4 regions of the Methylobacterium organophilum genome follow, and region 1 is predicted to be linked to each of the others. Evidence: predicted binding sites of a transcription regulator. Region 1 holds the regulator's gene; each other region holds the start of a gene.
What was found. The regulator PhoB, encoded in region 1, activates phosphate uptake and scavenging genes when phosphate is short. The targets are predictions, from matches to a motif close to TGTCATNNANCTGTCAT.
Positions count from the first base shown of each region.

Region 2: the regulator PhoB is predicted to act here: its motif matches at 1,923-1,939, upstream of phnC (phosphonate ABC transporter ATP-binding protein).
Region 3: the regulator PhoB is predicted to act here: its motif matches at 3,091-3,107, upstream of MMB17_RS12855 (Orn/Lys/Arg family decarboxylase).
Region 4: the regulator PhoB is predicted to act here: its motif matches at 2,321-2,337, upstream of MMB17_RS01110 (UDP-2,3-diacylglucosamine diphosphatase).

Region 1 is NZ_CP092848.1:2,402,154-2,407,077, forward strand. Features, by position in the region: gene pstA (phosphate ABC transporter permease PstA) at 1-165, shown strand, start outside; gene pstB (phosphate ABC transporter ATP-binding protein PstB) at 209-1,024, shown strand; gene phoU (phosphate signaling complex protein PhoU) at 1,080-1,796, shown strand; gene phoB (phosphate regulon transcriptional regulator PhoB) at 1,915-2,616, shown strand; gene MMB17_RS11090 (DMT family transporter) at 2,662-2,982, opposite strand; gene MMB17_RS11095 (GcrA family cell cycle regulator) at 3,175-3,723, opposite strand; gene MMB17_RS11100 (cell envelope integrity EipB family protein) at 4,171-4,924, shown strand, end outside.
Region 2 is NZ_CP092848.1:3,087,097-3,092,020, forward strand. Features, by position in the region: gene MMB17_RS14395 (VIT1/CCC1 transporter family protein) at 1-341, shown strand, start outside; gene MMB17_RS14400 (IS110-like element ISMmg2 family transposase) at 567-1,595, shown strand; gene phnC (phosphonate ABC transporter ATP-binding protein) at 2,005-2,814, shown strand; gene phnD (phosphate/phosphite/phosphonate ABC transporter substrate-binding protein) at 2,827-3,699, shown strand; gene phnE (phosphonate ABC transporter, permease protein PhnE) at 3,703-4,536, shown strand; gene MMB17_RS14420 (phosphonate dehydrogenase) at 4,545-4,924, shown strand, end outside.
Region 3 is NZ_CP092848.1:2,770,775-2,775,698, reverse strand. Features, by position in the region: gene MMB17_RS12880 (rhodanese-like domain-containing protein) at 1-62, shown strand, start outside; gene MMB17_RS12875 (thioredoxin family protein) at 70-456, shown strand; gene panB (3-methyl-2-oxobutanoate hydroxymethyltransferase) at 820-1,644, shown strand; gene rpmG (50S ribosomal protein L33) at 1,821-1,988, shown strand; gene MMB17_RS12860 (SDR family oxidoreductase) at 2,074-2,949, opposite strand; gene MMB17_RS12855 (Orn/Lys/Arg family decarboxylase) at 3,156-4,924, shown strand, end outside.
Region 4 is NZ_CP092848.1:235,941-240,864, forward strand. Features, by position in the region: gene MMB17_RS01100 (ribonuclease HII) at 1-319, opposite strand, end outside; gene MMB17_RS01105 (glycosyltransferase family 4 protein) at 411-1,454, opposite strand; gene MMB17_RS01110 (UDP-2,3-diacylglucosamine diphosphatase) at 1,451-2,275, opposite strand; gene MMB17_RS01115 (aminotransferase class V-fold PLP-dependent enzyme) at 2,909-4,117, shown strand; gene MMB17_RS01120 (D-2-hydroxyacid dehydrogenase) at 4,232-4,924, shown strand, end outside.

The sequences.
Region 1 (4,924 bases):
ATGGGCGGCGTCGCGAACCTGCCGGTGATGATCTACCAGTTCGCGCTCTCGCCCTACGGCAACTGGCAAAGCCTCGCCTGGGCCGGCGCGCTGCTCATCACCGTCACCATCCTCGCGCTGTCGATCACCGCGCGCTTCGTCGTCAAGGACCAGCGGGCGCGCTGAGCCGCGCGCGCCCCCGAGCCTATCCAGTCAAGGACGAGCCTCCATGAGCGTCTCCCCCGCCCTCCGCAGCCAGATGAACAACCGCGCGCCCGCCGACGACAAGGCGCCGATCCGCATCGCCGTGAAGGACCTGAACTTCTATTACGGCCAGTTCCACGGCCTGAAGGGCATCAACCTCAACTTCCACGACCGGCAGGTCACGGCGCTGATCGGCCCTTCCGGCTGCGGGAAGTCGACCCTGCTGCGCACCTTCAACCGCATCTACAGCCTCTACCCCGAGCAGCGGGCCGAGGGGCAGATCCTGGTCGACGGCCAGAAAATCCTCGATCCGAAGGTCGACCTGAACGAACTGCGGGCCCGTATCGGCATGGTGTTCCAGAAGCCGACGCCCTTCCCGATGTCGATCTACGACAACGTCGCCTTCGGCCTGCGCCTCTACGAGAAGCTGCCCAAATCCGAACTCGACGGTCGCGTCGAGGACGCCCTGCGCAAGTCCGCCCTCTGGGAGGAGGTCAAGGACAAGCTCAAGCAGTCCGGCATGGGTCTCTCCGGCGGCCAGCAGCAGCGCCTCTGCATCGCCCGCTCCGTGGCCCAGCGTCCGGAGGTGATCCTGTTCGACGAGCCCACCTCGGCCCTCGACCCGATCTCCACCGGCCGCATCGAGGAGCTGATCGACCAGCTGCGCAACGAATTCACGATCGTGATCGTGACGCACAACATGCAGCAGGCCGCCCGCATCTCGCAGTTCACGGCGTTCATGTATCTCGGCGAGCTGATCGAGTTCGGCCCGACGACGAAGATCTTCATGAACCCCGACAAACGTCAGACCCAGGACTACATCACCGGCCGCTTCGGCTGAGACGAGATCCTTCCGCCGGGGCCGCGCGGAGCGGCCCGATCCTGGAGTCCAACAGATGTCAGAACATATCGTCAGCTCCTACGACCAGGATCTCGAGGACCTGCGCCGGGCCATCTCGGAGATGGGCGGCGTCGCCGAGAAGATGATGACCGACGCGACCGAGGCGCTGGTGCGCCGGGATACGGCGCTGGCCCAGGCCGTCATCACCGCCGACAAGCGGCTCGACACGCTCCAGCGTGAGATCGAGGAGCGCTCGGTGCTCCTCATCGCCCGCCGCCAGCCCCTGGCCATCGACCTGCGCGAGACCATCTCGGGCATCCGCGTCGCCGGCGATCTAGAGCGTATCGGCGACCTCGCCAAGAACATCGCCAAGCGGGTCGTCGCCATCGGCGACCAGACCCAGCCGCAGAAGATCGTGCTGGGCGTCCAGCACATGAGCGACCTCGTCCAAGAGCAGCTCAAGGACGTGCTCGACGCCTACGGCACCCGGGACGTCTCGGCCGCCCACGACGTGTGGCAGCGCGACAGCGCGATCGATGCGCTCTACAACTCGCTGTTCCGGGAACTCCTGACCTACATGATGGAGGATCCGCGCAACATCTCGTTCTGCACGCATCTCCTGTTCTGCGCCAAGAACGTCGAGCGCATCGGCGACCACACCACCAACATCGCCGAGACCATCGAGTATCTCGTCACCGGCGAGACCCCGGCCGGCGAGCGCCCGAAGAACGACGCCTCGAACTACGCCACCGTTCAGCCCGGCGCCGCCTGACCCTTCCTGTCGCGAGCCGCCGCCCGCATCCGTCGGGCGGCGGCTCCAGTCTTTGTACAGTCCGCTTCCCGACGTGCACCGGCCTCCGCCTCGTTGGGACGCGTTCCAAGAGGCACCCATGACGAGCGCCCGGATCCTGATCGTCGAGGACGAGGAAGCCCTCACCACGCTCCTGCGCTACAACCTCGAGGCCGAGGGCTTCGCCGTCGACCACGCCGCGCGGGGCGACGAGGCGGACCTGCTGCTGCGCGAGCAGATCCCCGACCTGATCCTGCTCGACTGGATGCTGCCGGGCCTGTCGGGCATCGAGCTGTGCCGCCGCATCCGCGCCCGCCGCGAGACCGAACGCTTGCCGGTGATCATGCTCACCGCCCGGGGGGAGGAGGGCGACCGGGTGCGCGGCCTCTCCACCGGGGCGGACGACTACATCGTCAAGCCCTTCTCGGTGCCGGAGCTGCTGGCGCGGGTGCGGGCGCTGCTGCGCCGGGCCAAGCCCGCCCATCTTGCCGACACGCTGGTGGCCGGCGACATCGAGCTCGACCGGGTGAGCCACCGCATCCGCCGCCAGGGCCGCGAGATCCATCTCGGGCCGACCGAGTTCAAGCTGCTCGAATACCTGATGCAGAGCCCCGGCCGGGTCTTTTCCCGGGAACAGCTCCTCGACGGGGTCTGGGGCCACGACGTCTATATCGACGAGCGCACCGTCGACGTGCATGTCGGCCGCCTGCGCAAGGCCATCAATCGTCCGCGCCAGACCGACCCGATCCGCACCGTGCGCGGATCGGGCTATTCCTTCGACGAGATGTTCGCGGGCGGCTGAGGGGTTTTTCGCGAGAGCGGTGGGGCGTTTCGAGCGCCCGCCGGCTCACGCGTCCGAGGACAGCTTCATCATCACGAGGCCGCTGACGATGAGCAGGGCGGCGATGACCCGCGGGGCATTCGCCGGCTCGCCGAGCACGAGGATGCCGACGAGGAAGGCGCCCACCGCGCCGATGCCTGTCCAGACCGTATAGGCCGTGCCGAGGGGCAGGCTGCGCATCGCGATCGAGAGAAGCACCACGCTCGCGACCATCGCGACCAGGGTGACGAGGGCCGGCACCGGCTTCGTGAAGCCCGCGGATTGCTTCATCGTGAAGGCCCAGACGACCTCCAGGATCCCGGCGGCGAACAGAATGAACCAGGCCATGGTCCGGCTCTCCTTGAGAAGGCCGGGCCGTCCCGGACATCCTGCCCCGATGCGGGTGAGGTCGTTGCCTCGCGGGAAACCTTAGTGCGCCCTATCCGAAAGGCGAGGCTTGCCGGGTGCAAGGCGGCACCCCGAAACGAAAAGGCGGGCCGGAGCCCGCCTGTCAGCCGCCTGTGCCCGGTCGGGCGCGCGTCAGCGGAAGCCCGCCACGCGACGGTCGCGCTTGCGCTCGGCCGCCGGCTGGTAGGCGATCTGGGCGTGCTGCGTGCAATAGGGTAGGCCGGTGATCGAACGGGCACCGCAGAAGCGGAATTCCGGCGAGGTCGGGTCGCCCATCGGCCAGCGGCACATGGATTCCCGCAGTTCCATGATGGTGACGCGCTGGGACACCGCGATCACCGCGGGCTCGGGCGCCGCCGGGGGCGGAACGATCGGGAAGTCCGGGGCCGGGCGATGGGTCACGATGGCCGGCGGCTCGGGCAGGACCACCTCCTCCACCACGGCGGCGATGGGCAGGGCCTCCTCGCTCTCCGCGCCGGACTTCTTGCGGGGGGCGGCCTGGGTGGGGCCCGTAGGCTTCACCCGGCCGGCGAGGCCGAGGCGATGCACCTTGCCGATCACGGCATTGCGCGAGATCCCGCCGATCTGCGAGGCGATCTGGCTGGCGCTCAGACCATCCTCCCACAGCCGACGCAGAAGCTCGACGCGCTCGTCCGTCCAGCTCGGAACCGCCTCGCTCATGGCCCCTCCACGTCGTCTCGTTCCCGCGGCCGGTGCCCGCGCCGCCTCGCCCGGTGGTGCCGGCGGCCGGGCAGTCCGAACCTGTCGGTGATGCCCGCCGGGTCTCCCCCCGGCGATGAAGCGGAGCCTACAGGAGCCCGTGAGGCCGGTGCAAGAGTCGAGCGGCCCCGCCGTCCTGTTTCCACCGCCAATGCCGTGATGCAGCCTCATCTCCGGGAAATGCTAGTATTAGTTGTAAATATCGAGAATATGCTCTTCAGATAGAAAGTCTTTTGATCCCCGTCGTTTGGCCAGCTTGCCGGGTCGGTCGGGGCTCGTCCGCGGCGCGCCCCGTGCGCCTGCCGGGATTGCGAGCGCTCGCATTGCCCGGCGCCGACGATTGCCTATGTTGGGCGCGACCGAGCCCGGGCCTGCCCGGGTTTGCCGGACAGCCTCGGGAACGCCCGCATGCGCCTTGCCCCGCTCTGCCTGCTCCTCACGGTGAACGCCGCCCTGGCGGCGCCTCCCGGACAGACCGCACCGCCCGCCGGCGAGCCGCCAGTGCGGCTCGCCAACCACAAGGCGGTCTACGACCTGTCGCTGGCCGGCAGTTCCGGTACCCGCGCGGTGGAGAGCGCCCGCGGGCGCATCGTGCTCGATTTCTCCGGCGATGCCTGTCGGGGCTACACGATGCAGACGCGGCAGGTGACGATGCTCTCCTCCAGCGAGAGCGGCGACCGCACCTCGGACCTGCGCAACACCACCTACGAGAGCGGCGAGGGCGACAGCTTCCGCTTCAAGACCGTGACGATCCTCAACGGCGTGCCGACGCCCGCGGTGGACGGCACCGCCGACCGCTCGGCCGAAGGCATGAAGGTGAAGCTCAAGGAGCCCAAGCGCGACCAGTTCGGCGCCTCGGGCGAGGTGCTGTTCCCGAGCCGCCATATGCGGCGCCTCGTCGAGGCGGCGCGGGCCGGGGAGACCACCCTCGGCGTGAAGGTGTTCGACGGCTCCGACGACGGCCGCAAGGTCTACGACACCCTGGCGGTGATCGGCCGGCCCTCGGCCCAGCCGGCCGCGGCCAAGGCCGACCGGGACAAGCCCCTGCGCGAGGGCCCGCTCGCCAGCATGCGGCGCTGGCCCGTGACGCTGAGCTACTTCACCCCGGGGGAGGGGGAGCGCACCCCCGTCTACACCCTGACCTTCGACCTCTACGAGAACG
Region 2 (4,924 bases), 680 kb from region 1:
ACCAACTCATGGCGAAGGACGCGCTCGGCGCCCATGCCCGGGACGAGCTCGGCATCTCCGAATTTACCACGGCGCGCCCGATCCAAGCGGCCCTGACGTCGGCGGCGACGTTCTCGGCCGGGGCGGCTCTGCCGCTGCTCGTGGCCGCGCTCTCACCGGCTAACATCGTCGTCTACTCGGTATCCGCCGCTTCGCTGGTGTTCCTGGCGGTACTCGGCGCGCTTGGGGCCAAGGCTGGGGGCGCCGCCATCCCGCGGGCGACCGCGCGGGTGGCCTTCTGGGGCGCCGCCGCGATGGCCGTCACGGCCGGCATCGGCCACCTCGTCGGCAAAGCCGTATAGGGAAGCGACGTTCCTATGCTGGGATGGCGCGATGCATGCCGCCTCATTCCGCTTCGGCTAGCCACTTCCGCAGTAGCGTCGGCGGGCCGGCATACCCTGATGTGATGGCCGCCGCTTTTGCTTTCAAAGCAGATGGGGTGGATGGCTCCCGCTCCGACTGACGGCATCTGAGTGCCAGGATGTGGTTGCTGTCGAAGCAGCCACGCAGATGCAGGAGCCATCCCCATGGAGATCATCACCGTCGGCATCGATCTAGCCAAGAGCATCTTCCAGGTTCACGCCGTCGACGCAGCTGGGCACGTCGTCGTTCGCAAGGCTCTGAGGCGGGCGCAGGTCGTGCCGTTCTTCGCCAAGCTGCCGCGCTGCCTGGTCGGCATGGAGGCGTGCGGCACAGCGCACCATTGGGCCCGGGAACTCATGAGGCTCGGCCATGACGTGCGGCTGATGCCGCCAGCTTACGTGAAGCCGTACGTCAAGCGCGGCAAAACCGATGCGAATGATGCCGCTGCCATCTGCGAGGCGGTGACACGCCCGAGCATGCGCTTCGTGCCGGTGAAGTCGACCGAGCAGCAGGCGGCGCTGGCCCTGCACCGGACGCGCGACCTGCTGGTCAAGCAACGCACGCAGCTGGTGAACATGATCCGCGGTCTGCTCGCCGAGTTCGGGATCGAGATGGCGCGGGGCCTGCGCCATGCGCTCGAACTGGCAGCTCGGCTCTCAGCCGGAGACGCGGCCGAGGTGCCGCCCCTGGCCCAGCGCGTAGTGAATGGGCTGGCCGATCAGATCGGCGCCGTGCAGATCCAGCTCACCCGGCTGGAGAAGGAGTTGCTGGCCTGGCATCGGGACTGCGACCTGTCACAGCGCCTGGCGACGATCCCGGGTGTCGGCATCGTCTCGGCGACCGCGCTGGCCGCCTCGGTGAGCGAGCCCGAGCGCTTCCGCTCCGGTCGGCAGTTCGCGGCCTCGTTGGGTCTGACACCGCTGCAGAACTGCAGCGGCGGCAAGGAGCGCCTGGGTCGGATCTCGCGCATGGGCGACCGTTACCTGCGCCGCCTGCTCGTGGTCGGCATGACCTCTCTGATCCGGCGCGCGAAGGCGACGCCGACTTCGGTCGACCCGCGGCTGCCGGCGCTGCTGCAGCGCAAGCCGGTGCGCGTGGTGACTGTTGCGGCGGCCAATCGCACGGCGCGGGTCGCCTGGGCGATCATGACCCGCGGTGGCACCTACCGCGCACCAGCGGCCATGGCCGCCTGACAGCACGGCGAGGAGACTTTGCCAGGTTGCGAGGACGATGAGAGTTGATGGCGAACCGGTCAGACCGGGAGCCGGGACACCCCGCCGAATGTCCAGGGCGTCATAGCCCGCTAAGCAGAGTGGGACCCAGCTCGCGGATACCATCAGGGCCAGCAGTCAACATGCACGACTGCATCAACAGGCCGGACACAAGACTGCACCCGACCAACGCGCCAGAAGCTCGATTCGCCACTTGCAATGCGGGAGCCATCCACACAGGACACTCGGTGGCCGAGCAGCGCACAGAGTTTCGTTCGAGGCAGCACCGTAGCGTTGGGGGGCGCACAATGTCATCCGTTCTTCATGTCGCCCCGCTACTCACATTCGCAATCAATCGGGGGTTTCGATTGGATTTTCGAATGGGTGCGGAATGCTGGCCCTTGAAAGCTTGGAAGTCGCGTATCCTGGTGGCATCAAGGCGTTGCGACCGACAACTCTGACTTTTCGCGAAGGCGAGTTCGCGGTCCTGCTGGGACCGTCTGGTGCCGGCAAGTCGACGCTCCTGCGTTGCCTAAACGGCCTCGTCCGCCCAACGAACGGCCGAGTTTCCGCCCCTGGAGTAGGAGACATCGCCGCGAGCCGCGCCACGCTGCGCCGCCACCGGGCGGTGACCGGGATGGTCTTCCAGCACCACCATCTGATCGGCCGCCTGACCGCGCTCGCGAACGTCCTGATGGGCCGGCTCGGCCATCAGAGCACCCTGCGCTCGCTCTGGCCTCCGTCGCGGAGCGATCAACGTTTCGGATTGGAGGCGCTAGAGCGCGTAGATCTTCTCGATCGCGCCCTCACCCGCGTGGACCTGCTCTCCGGCGGGCAGCAGCAGCGGGTGGGCATCGCGCGCGCGGTTGCACAGCGGCCCCGGCTCATCCTCGCCGATGAACCGGTAGCCAGCCTCGACCCGGCGACGGCGACGCGGGTGCTCGATCTCCTCCGCAGCATCTGTCGGACGGACGGCATCTCAGCCGTGGTGAGCCTGCACCAAGTCGATCTGGCCCGGCACTTCGCTGACCGGGTCGTCGGGGTCCGTGGAGGCGAGGTGGTCTTCGACGGCCCGCCAGCCCGTCTCTGCGACGGCGTCCTGTCGCGAATCTACGGCGCACGGCCCGCCGAGGTCTCGGTCGACATCGTCGAAGCTCCTCGTGCGCGGCGGGCCGCGATCTACGCCTCCCGAACAGTCTGAAGGAAAGCCATCATGATTTCGAGACGTACCTTCGGCGCCGGCTTGGCGCTGAGCGCCGTCCTGCGTGCCGGACCGTCGCTGGCTCAGGGCGCGAATCCCGACACGCTCAAGGTCGCGCTGCTGCCCGACGAGAGCGCATCGACGATCATCCAGAACAACCAGGGCCTGAAGAGCTACCTTGAACAGGGGCTCAATAAGCGCATCGAACTCGTGGTCACGACCGACTATTCTTCCATGATCGAGGCCATGCGCTTCAAGCGTATCGACCTCGCCTATTTCGGGCCGCTCTCCTACGTCCTCGCGAAGAGCCGTTCGCCGGAAATCGAACCGTTCGCGGCACTCGTGTCGGGCGGGCAGCCGACCTACACCAGCTACCTGATCGCCAACGTGGCCGCAGGCATCGCGCGAGCGGACGACGTGAAGGGCAAGACGGTCGGCTTCGGTGACACGGCGTCCACATCAAGCCACCTCATCCCTCGGGCCCTGCTCAAGAACGCTGGCCTCGAAGCCGGTCAGGACTACGGCTTTCAGCATCTCGGCACCCATGATGCCGTCGCGCGGGCCGTACAGGCAGGCCATGTGCAGGCCGGCGGTCTCAGCCGGCCCATCTTCACCGCCCTCGTCGAGAAGAAGAGCATCGATCCGGCCAAGATCAAGGTCGTGGCGGAGAGCCGACCGATCCCGAACTATCCCTGGACGGTGCGTGGCGACCTCGCGCCGGACCTCAAGGAGAAGATCAAGGCCGCTTTCCTAGAGATCAGGGATCCAGTGATCCTCAAGCCGTTCAAGGCCGAGTCCTTCGCCCCCATCACGGACGCGGACTACGACGTGCTTCGGGAGACGGCCAAGCTCCTCAACATCGACTTGACGAAGGTGAAGGGCTGAGCGATGGCTCGAGCGCCCTCACTTGCGTCGGCGGTCGGTGCCGCCGACGGCTATGACGCCATTCTCGGACGGGCCCGTGGCGCGTCGGTCCGCCGGCTCATGGTTGCCCTGCCGGCTGCCGCCGCGATCCTCGCCTGCCTCTGGAAGGTGGGACTTCTCGATCCGGGGCGCCTCGCCGAAGGCGCGCCCGCGATGGCGCAGCTTCTCGGTGAGATGACCCCGCCCGACTTCACGCGATGGCGCTCGTGGGTGGGACCCATCGTCGACACGCTCGCGATGAGCGTGGCCGGCACGGTGCTCGCCGTGACCTTGTCCCTGCCGCTCGGGCTGCTGGCTGCCCCCAACACGAGTCCGCACCCGTTCGTCTACGGCGCGTTCCGGCTGCTGCTCAACGCGCTTCGGTCGGTCCCCGAACTGATCATGGGTATCTTCTTCGTCGCGGCCGTCGGATTCGGCGCGCTGCCGGGCGTTCTGGCGCTGGGCCTGCATTCCACCGGAATGGTCGGCAAGTTCTTCGCCGAAGCGATCGAGCACGTGGACCACAAGCCGATCGAGGCGGCACGAGCGGCCGGCGCTTCGCCCCTTCAGGTCGTCACGCATGCCGTGCTGCCCCAGGTCCTGCCGCAGCTCACCGACACGACACTCTATCGCTGGGAATACAACTTCCGGGCCTCCACGGTGCTCGGCGTCGTCGGCGCGGGCGGCATCGGCTTCGAACTCATCGCCTCCCTACGCCTGCTCCAATACGATCAGGTCGCAGCCATCATGCTTTGCATCCTGGCTGCCGTGACGCTCGTCGACGCCCTGGGCGGGGCTCTGCGCCGCCGGCTCAAGTGAGAAGCACCATGCGTTTCAAGGTCGTCGTCACGAACCCCGTTTTCCCTGAGACCCGCGAGATCCTGGAGGAACTCTGCGACGTCGACATCAACCCAGGCCCCGAGCCCTGGCCCGTGGCAGAGGTCCGCGCTCGCTGCTCGGACGCGGACGCCCTGCTGGCCTTCATGACCGACTGCGTGGATGCCGGCTTCCTGGAGGCCTGCCCGCGCCTGAAGGTGGTTGCGTGCGCGCTGAAGGGTTGGGACAACTTCGATGTAGAGGCCTGCACACGGTCCGGCATCTGGCTCACCGCCGTTCCCGACCTCCTGACCGAGCCGACGGCCGAGTTGGCGGTCGGCCTGGCCATCGGCCTGTGCCGCAACGTGGTGGCCGGCGACCGGGCGGTGCG
Region 3 (4,924 bases), 370 kb from region 1:
AGACGAGCGTGCTCAAGCCGGATCCGGCCTGGGGCGCGAGCGGAGGCGCCGCGCAACGCTGAGGGTTCCATGCTCGACCGCCGATCGATTCTCCTCAGCCTCCTCGTCCTCGGAGCCGGCCTCGAAGCCGGCTTCGGAGCCGCGCTTCCCTTCGACGAAGCCGGCTTCGAAGCGGCGCAGGCCGCCGGGCGCCCGATTCTCGTCGCGATCAACGCGCCCTGGTGCCCGATCTGCAAGGCGCAGAAGCCGATTCTCGCCCGCCTCTCCGCCGAGCCCCGCTACAAGGATCTCGCCCTGTTCGAGATCGATTTCGACAGCCAGAAACCCCTGGTCCGCCGCTTCGGCGCCACCATGCAGAGCACGCTGATCGCCTTCAAAAACGGCAGGGAGGTCGGCCGCTCCGTCGGCGAGACGCAGCCGGAGTGGATCGAATCTCTTCTGGAGAAAACCCTCTGAGCCCCGTTCGCGCCGCTTTCGCCGGCAAACCGGCTCACGTCTGAAATTTCAGCAAATTCAAGTGCATCGAACCCCTGTGACCGATTGACAGGGGCCGGGTTGTGGCAGAAAAAAGGCAGGCCCGGAGGCGGTCCGAAGTCCAGGGAGGAAACGCCCGCAAAGGGCCTGGGAACGGGTCAATCGTTACCCAAATCGGTCGCAGCGGCCCCTCCGGGTCGCTCGCCTCTACCGGCGCATCGGCCCAAGGAATGGGCAACGGCCGGCAATCCGCTTATAGGCACCGCATCGTAACGCCGCTCCGTCGAGCGCCGCGAATCCGTTGCGGCACTCGCCTGTCTCGAGCGGCAGGAAGGGCGTTCCGCCATGTCGCAGCTCGTGCAATCCCGCCGCGTCAAGGCCGTCGACCTCGCGCGCCGCAAGGCCGAGGGGCGCAAGATCATCGCGCTCACCGCCTATCACGCCCACACGGCGAGCATCCTCGATGCCCATTGCGACTTCATCCTCGTCGGCGATTCGCTGGGCATGGTGATGCACGGCATGGAATCGACCCTGCCCGTCACCCTGGAGATGATGATTCTGCAGGCACAGGCGGTCATCCGCGGCACCAGCCGGGCCCTGATCGTCGTCGACATGCCCTTCGGCTCCTACGAGGCGAGCCGCGAGCAGGCCTTCATGAACGCCGCCCGCGTGCTCAAGGAGACCGGCGCCGGCGCGATCAAGATGGAGGGGGGCGCCCGCTTCGCCGAGACCGTCGAATTCCTGGTCCAGCGTGGCATCCCGGTGATGGGCCATATCGGCCTGACCCCTCAATCGGTGAACACGATGGGCGGCTTCCGCGTCCAGGGCCGCACCGCCGAGAGCGAGCGTCGCCTGATGGAAGACGCCCGCGCGATCAACGATGCGGGCGCCTTCGCCATCGTGATGGAGGGCATCGTCGAGCCGGTGGCCAAGGCCATCGCCACCTCGGCGGCCATCACCACGCCGACGATCGGCATCGGCGCCACCGCCCATTGCGACGGGCAGATCCTGGTGCTGGAGGATATGCTCGGCCTGTCCGACCGCTCTCCGAAATTCGTGAAGAGCTACGGCTCCCTGCGCTCCCATATCGAGGAGGCGGTACAGGCCTATGCGGAGGAGGTGCGCAGCGGGCGCTTCCCGGCCGAAGAGCACACCTACCCGCCGGCCTGAACGCCCCCTTCGCCTTGACGAAGAGCGGCCGATCGGGCATTCACGCCCGCGAGTTCGGCCGGGCTTCCCCGGCCCTTTTGCGTTTCGCGCGAAGCGGAATGCCCTCACCCTTGAAGCGCCGTGGCGGTCCTCTCGCGAGACCGGCCGGCGCTTGAGCACCGCTTCAGGAGCCACACATGGCCAAGGCCGTTACCGTCAAGATCCGTCTCGTCTCGACCGCCGACACAGGCTACTTCTACGTGACCAAGAAGAACTCGCGCACGCAGACCGAGAAGCTGACCATGCGCAAGTACGATCCCGTCGCCCGCAAGCACGTGGATTTCAAGGAAGCCAAGATCAAGTAAGCTCGTTCGAGTCGCGCGCAGCGACCGAACGCAAAAGAAGCCGCCCCGGGATCCGGGGCGGCTTCTTTGCTTTTAGGGTCGGCACTCAGAGCACCGGCATGGCACCGGCCACCGTCACCAGGGCACCGGAGGTGTAGCTGCTCTCCTCCACCGCCAGCATGACGTAGGCGGAGGCGAGTTCCGCCGGCTGGCCGGGGCGGCCGAAGGGCACCTGGCTGCCGAAGCTCTTCACCGACTCCTCGCGCATTCCGGAGGGGATGAACGGCGTCCAGATCGGCCCCGGCAGTACCCCGTTCACGCGGATGCCCTTCTCCGCCAGGAGCTGGGCAAGGCTGAGCACGAGGTTGCTGAGGGCGCCCTTGGTGGCGCTGTAGGCGAGGAGCGTCGGCATCGGGTGCTTGGAATTCACCGAGGAGGTGAAGATCACCGAGGCGCCCGGCTTCAGATGCGGAACCGCCGCCTTGGTGACGTAGAACGCGCCGAAGACGTTGGTCCGGAAGTGGTCCTCGAAGATCGTATCCTCGATCGCCTCGATCCCGTCATTGGGCTGCTGGAAGGCGCCGTTATTCACCAGAACGTCGAGGCGGCCGAAGCTCTCCACGGTGCGGGCAACGATCTCGCGGCCATAGGCCGGATCCTTGAGGTCGCCCGGCAGCAGCAGCACGCGCCGCCCCGCCTTCTCGACCCAGCCAGCGACCGCCTCGGCGTCCTTCTGCTCCTCGGGCAGGTAGGAGATGGCTACATCGGCGCCCTCGCGGGCATAGGCGATGGCCACCGCCCGGCCAATGCCGCTGTCGCCACCGGTGATAAGCGCCGCCAAGCCGGAGAGCTTGCCCGAACCGCGGTAACTCTCCTCGCCGTGGTCAGGCTCGGGCGTCATCTTTGCCGTCTTCCCGGGGAAACTCTGCGGCTGGCCCTCGAAGGGCGGACGGGGGTATTTCTTCAACGGATCGTTCGGCATGAGGCGGGTCTCGGAACTCCCTGAGGTTCCTCCGGCAACCGGACCGATCCCAAGCTGTTCCCGCACCTGCCTGCGCCGATCGTCGCGAGCCGCCGAGCCGTGATGCTCGCACGGGCAGGCGCGCCTCTGTATTCCACCCTCTGTCATCGAAACGTCGCGGATGCGCCGGAAAGGCTGGCATCCCCTCGCGAGGAGAACCGGGCTCAATGGATTTCCACCGCCGCTTCACCGTGCTGATGTGCGCTCCGGCCTTCGACCCGGACGATCTCGAAGGCGCGCGGGTCGCGCAGATCGTGGCGGCGGTCGAGCAGCGCGGCTTCGAGGTGGTGCGCGCCCGGCGCGTCGAGGACGCGGCCATCGCCGTGCAGACGGATGCCGCGGTGGGCTGCCTCGTGGTCGACTGGGGCAAGCGCGGCCTCGATGGCAAGGCCGCGGCGCTCATCGACATGATGCGCAAGCGCGGCCTGGAAATGCCGATCGTCATCATGGTCCGGCGCAAGCGGCTTGAGGACATCCCCGTCGAGCTGCTCGACTTCATCGACGGCTACATCTTCCTCGCTGAGGAGACCCCGGAGTTCATCGCCCGCAACCTCGTCTCCCGCGTCACCCAATATGCGGAGACCTTGAAGACGCCCTTCTTCGGCGCGCTCGTCGACTATGCCGAGGAGGGCAACCAGCTCTGGACCTGCCCGGGTCACAATGGCGGCATCTTCTACAACCGCTCGCCGATCGGCCGGATCTTCGTCGAGCATCTCGGCGAGGCGATCTTCCGCGACGACCTCGACAACTCGGTGCTCGATCTCGGCGATCTGCTGACCCACGAAGGCCCAGCCCTGAAGGCGCAGAAGGAGGCCGCCAAGATCTTCGGGGCAGAGAAGACCTACTTCGTCCTCAACGGCACCTCGGCCTCCAACAAGATCGCCCTCTCGGCGCTGGTGGCCGAGGACGACCTCGTGCTGTTCGACCGCAACAACCACAAGGCGGCCCATCACGGCGCCCTGTTCCTGGGCGGCGGCATCCCGATCTTCCTGGAGACGGACCGCAACGCCTTCGGCCTGATCGGGCCGATCTATCACGAGGCCCTCGACGAGACCCGGATCCGCGAGAAGATCCGGGACAACCCGCTGGTGAAGGACAAGGAAGCCTGGCGCCGGGAGCGCCCGTTCCGCGCCGCCGTCATCGAGCAGTGCACCTATGACGGCACGATCTACGACGCGCAGGAGATCGTCGAGAAGATCGGCCACCTCTGCGACTACATCCTGTTCGACGAGGCCTGGGCGGGCTTCATGAAGTTCCATCCGCTCTATGCCCGCCGCTTCGCCATGGGCCTGACCGGGCTCGACGAGACCTCGCCGGGCATCATCGCCACCCAATCGACCCACAAGCAGCTCGCCAGCTTCAGCCAGGCCTCGCAGATCCACACCCGCGACGGGCATATCCGCGGCCAGACGCGCCGGGTCGAGCACAAGCGGCTGAACGAGAGCTTCCTCGTCCACGCCTCCACCTCGCCGTTCTACCCGCTCTTCGCCTCCCTCGACGTGGGCGCCCAGATGATGAAGGGCCGCTCCGGCGTGGTGCTGTGGGACGACACGATCCGGCTCGGCATCGAATGGCGCAAGAAGGTGCGCGCCATCCGCAAGGAGTTCGAGGAGAACGAGGCCGATCCCAAGCGGCGCTGGTTCTTCGATCCCTTCGTGCCGGACGTGGTGACCGGCCCCGAAGGCACGGAGGTTCCCTGGGAGAGTATCGCGACCGACGCGCTGGCGAACGACGCCCGGTACTGGGAGCTGACACCCGGCGCCTCCTGGCACGGCTTCACCAAGGTGGCGCCGGGCTACGCCATCACCGATCCCAACAAGCTCACCGTTCTCACTCCCGGCTTCGACCGTAAGACCGGCGAATATGCCGAGCACGGCATCCCGGCCCCGATCGTGGCCCAATACCTGCGTGAAAACCGCATCGTCGCCGAGAAGAA
Region 4 (4,924 bases), 2.2 Mb from region 1:
CGAGCTTCAGCACCGCCCGGCGCATGGCGTCGAGGGTGGCGGCACGCACGTTGATCGTGTCGACGAGGGCCCGCGAGCCCGCGGCGAGGGAGACGCGGGCATGCTCCCGGATCAGCGGGGTCAGGGCCTCCCGCGTCGCCTTGTCGAGGCGCTTGCTGTCGTCGAGCCGGGCGAGCAGGGCCTCCGGGAAGGCGGCGGGATCGAACCAGACCGCCGCCACCATCACCGGCCCGCACAGGGCCCCGCGGCCGACCTCGTCGCAGCCGATCACGGCGGGATAGGGGATGGCGGGATCGAAGGGTCGCATCGGGGACAGCATCACGGCGGGGAAGGCGGCCCGGCGGGGCCGCGTCACCGGCGCAGCGGTCGCAGAAACGGGGCGCCCGAGTCAAACGCCCGGGCGCGGGGGATCAAACCGTCTCGAGGAGCGCGGCCGGCGGCTCGAAGACCGGCAGATGGGCGCTGGCGATGTTCGAGAAGAACTGCCGCGCGCTCTCGGCCCAGCTGTAATGCAGGGCCTCTTCCCGGCAGCGCGCCCGCGGCACCTGAAGCGCCCCCAGCGCCGCCGCGCGCAGGTCGTGGTCGAGCACGCCGGCCCCGCCCTCCCCGATCACGTCGAGGGGACCGGTAACGGGATAGGCCGCCACCGGCAGCCCGGAGGCCAGGGCCTCCAGCAGCACGATGCCGAAGGTATCGGTGAGGCTCGGGAACACGAACACGTCCGCCGCCGCGTAGACGTCCGCCAGAGCCTGCCCCGTCAGGGCGCCGAGGAAGCGGGCGCCGGAGCCCAAGGCCTCGAGCCGGGCGCGGTCCGGCCCCTCCCCCACCACGACCTTGGTGCCGGGCAGGTCGAGGCCGAGGAAGGCCTCGATGTTCTTCTCCACCGCGAGCCGGCCGACGAACAGGAAGAGCGGCCGCGGCAGGCCGTCGAGCGCGTGGCTCTCGTGCGGGCGGAACAGCTCGGTGTCGACGCCCCGGGTCCAGCGCATCAGGTTGACGAAGCCGCGCCCGCGCAGCTCCCGCTCCAGGGAGGGCGTGCTCACCATCGTGCCCGTGGCGGCGGCGTGGAAGCGGCGGAGCCAGGCATAGCTCCAGGCCTCCGGCACGGGAGCCCGGGCGGCGAGGTATTCGGGGAAGCGCGTGTGGTAGCTCGTCGTGAAGGGCCGGTTGCGGGCGAGACAGGCCCGGCGCACCGCGAGCCCGATCGGCCCCTCCGTGGCAATATGGACATGGCTCGGCGACAGCCGCGGCCAGCGCGCCTCCACGCCGAGGCGGGTCGCGAGCGACAGCCGGATCTCGGCATAGCCCGGCATCGGCACCGAGGCGAAGTCCAGCGGCGAGAGCAGCACCGGCTCGAAGCCGTGCGCGGGCGCGGCCTCCACCATGTGCTCCAGCGAGCGCACCACCCCGTTGACCTGCGGATGCCACGCATCGGTGGCGATGAGCAGCCTCACGCGACGGCCCGCCGCCCTTGCGGGGCCACCGCCACCGTCTCCGCCACCTGGGCCGCCCGGGCGCGCAGGATCGAGGGGTAGTGCAGCACCTCCATGGTGCCGTCGTAATGCTCGACGATACCGGTGCAGGATTCCACCCAGTCGCCGGTGTTCAGATAGGTGAGCCCGGAAATCTCGCGTTTGGCGGCATGGTGGATGTGGCCGCAGATCACGCCGTCCGCGTTCTGGCGGCGGGCCTCCTCGGCGAGCAGCGTCTCGAAGCTGGAGATGAAGTTGACCGCGTTCTTCACCTTCAGCTTCGCCCAGGCCGAGAGCGACCAATAGGCGAGCCCGAGGCGCCGGCGGACCTTGTTCAGGAGGGTGTTGAGGGTGAGCGCGGCGGTGTAGGCGCCGTCACCGAGATGGGCGAGCCACTTCGAGTGGCGCACCACCATGTCGAACTGGTCGCCGTGGATCACGAGATAGCGCTTGCCGTCGGCGGCGACGTGGATGCGGCTGTCGGCGATCTCGATGCCGCCGAAGGTCGTGCCCAGGAAGTCGCGCAGGAACTCGTCGTGGTTGCCCGGCACGTAGACGATATGCGTGCCCTTGCGGACCTTGCGCAGCAGCTTCTGCACCACGTCGTTATGGGCCTGCGGCCAGTACCAGCCCGAGCGGAGCTGCCAGCCGTCGACGATGTCGCCGACGAGATAGATCGTGTCGGCGTCGTAGTCGCGCAGGAAGTCGAGCAGCAGGCCCGCCTGGCAGCCCTTGGTGCCCAGATGCATGTCGGACAGGAAGAGAGTCCGCACCCGGGTGGTCTTTTCGGGATCCTCGGCCAAGTCAGCCTCCGGCATTATCCTCGCCGGGAGCCAAAACCGAAGCCGATCTCAGTTTGATGACGGCCCGCGCGCCGGGCCTCCGCGTGCTATTGTGCAGGCGCCGCGAAGCACTTGGCACACCGAAATTTTTTTCTCGGCCCGTTCAGTTTTTTGAGCTTTTCCCTGTCCGGCAATCGGGGCATGGTCCAGGCCAAGGTGACCCGCCGGGCATGATTGTGCCCGGAGCCTTCGGGCGGTCTACCGGGATCATCGACCACAGGAAGGACGTGTCCCATGGCGGTCGGAACGCGGGTTCACGCGTCTTCGACTCGATCGGCCATCCGCCTCGCGCCGCTGTGGCACGACCCGGAACGGTGGCCGGCGCCGGGACATCCCACCCTCCCGATGGCAGAGGCGGCGGGCGCGATCCCCGCGCATCCCTGCGCCCAGGCGATCGCATGGGCGCGGCGGTCTCGCTTCTGCCAAGGTCGAGACGCCCGTATGGCGGGCCACCGGACCGGGGCGGGCGCGATCCCCTCCGGGCCGGACAGAAGAAAATCCGCGGCGGGCGCCCGGCGCCCCGCCGTTCCACACGAGGCGTGGGCGCTTCCCGGCGCTCCCGCCGCTTCATTCAGGTAACTCGGAGGAAACACCATGGCGGCAACGAGACGGCCGGGGCGCAACCATCTGTTCGTGCCCGGCCCGACCAACATCCCGGACCGCGTCATGCGCGCGATGCTGGTGCAGTCCGAGGATCACCGCTCCGTCGACTTCCCGTCGCTGACGAAGCCGCTCTTCGAGGACACCAAGAAGGTGTTCGGCTCCACCGAGGGCACGATCTTCCTGTTCCCCGCCTCCGGCACGGGCATCTGGGAATCCGCGCTGACCAACACCCTCGCCCGCGGCGACAAGGTCCTGACCGCCCGCTACGGCCAGTTCAGCCACCTCTGGATCGACATGGCGCAGCGCCTCGGCCTCGACGTCATCGTCCAGGAGGAGGAGTGGGGCACCGGCGCGCATCCCGAGAAGATCGAGGAGGCCCTGCGCGCCGACAAGAACCACGAGATCAAGGCCGTCATGGTGGTCCATAACGAGACCGCGACCGGCGTGACCTCCGACATCGGCGCCGTGCGCAAGGCGATCGACGCCGCCGGCCACCCGGCCCTGCTCTTCGTCGATGGCGTGTCCTCGATCGGCTCGCTGCCGTTCTACGCCGACGAGTGGAAGGTCGACTGCGCCATCGCCGGCTCCCAGAAGGGCCTGATGCTCCCCGCCGGCCTCGGCGTGATTTGCGTCAGCCAGAAGGCGCTCAAGGCCGCCGAGGGCTCCTCGGGCCGCAACGACCGGCTCGCCCGCGTCTACTTCGACTGGGAAGACCACAAGAAGCAGAACGGCGCCGGCTACTTCCCCTACACCCCGCCGCTGCCGCTGCTCTACGGCCTGCGCGAGGCGCTCGCCTGCCTGTTCGAGGAAGGCCTGGAGAACGTCTATCACCGCCACGCGGTGCTCGGCGAGGCCACCCGCCAGGCCGTCGCGGCCTGGGGTCTGAAGACCTGCGCCAAGGACCCGCGCTGGAACTCGGACACCGTCACCGCCATCCTGGTGCCGGAGGGCTTCGACGCCGCCAAGGTCATCAAGCACGCCTTCGTGCGCTACAACCTCGCCCTCGGCGCCGGCCTGTCCCAGGTCGCGGGCAAGGTGTTCCGCATCGGCCATGTCGGTGACCTGAACGAGCTCTCGCTGCTCGGCGCGATCGCCGGCGCCGAGATGTCGCTCCTCGACAACGGCATCAAGGTCACCCCCGGCTCCGGCGTGGCGGCGGCCTCCAGCTACCTGCGCGAGCACCCGCTCTCCAAGTCGTAAGACCGTGTCGCGGAACCGGCGCCGGGCTTGCCAGCCCGGCGCCGGTTCCGTCACCCAGGGAGCAAGGTCGGCGGATCACGCCAGCGCCGACCGTCCGGAAGGCAGGGGTCCAAGATGACGAAAAAAGTCGTGTTCCTCGACCGCGAGTCGCTCGATGCGACGGTTCGCGCATTCAATTTCCCGCACGAATACAAGGAATACGAGTCGACCTGGACGCCGGAGGAGATCGTCGAGCGCCTGAAGGGCGCCGAGATCGCGATCATCAACAAGGTGCCCATGCGGGCCGACACGCTGAAGCAGCTCCCGGACCTCAAGCTGATCGCAGTCGCCGCCACCGGCACGGACGTCGTCGACAAGGCCGCCGCCAAGGCGCAGGGCATCACGACCGTCAACATCCGCGGCTACGCCTTCAACACCGTGCCCGAGCACGTGGTCGGCCTGATGTTCGCCCTGCGCCGGGCGATCGTGCCCTACGCCAATTCCGTGCGCCGGGGCGATTGGAACAAGTCGACCCAGTTCTGCTATTTCGACTACCCGATCTACGACATCGCCGGCTCGACGCTCGGCATCATCGGCTACGGGGCGCTGGGCAAGTCGATCGCCAAGCGCGCGGAAGCGCTCGGCATGAAGGTGCTGGCCTACGACGTGTTCCCGCAGGAGGGCCTCGTCGATTTCGAGACGATCCTGACCCAGTCGGACGTCATCACCCTGCACGTGCCGCTCACCCCCGACACCAAGAACCTGATCGGGGCCGAAGAGCTCAAGAAGATGAAGAAGTCGGCGATCCTCATCAACACGGCCCGCGGC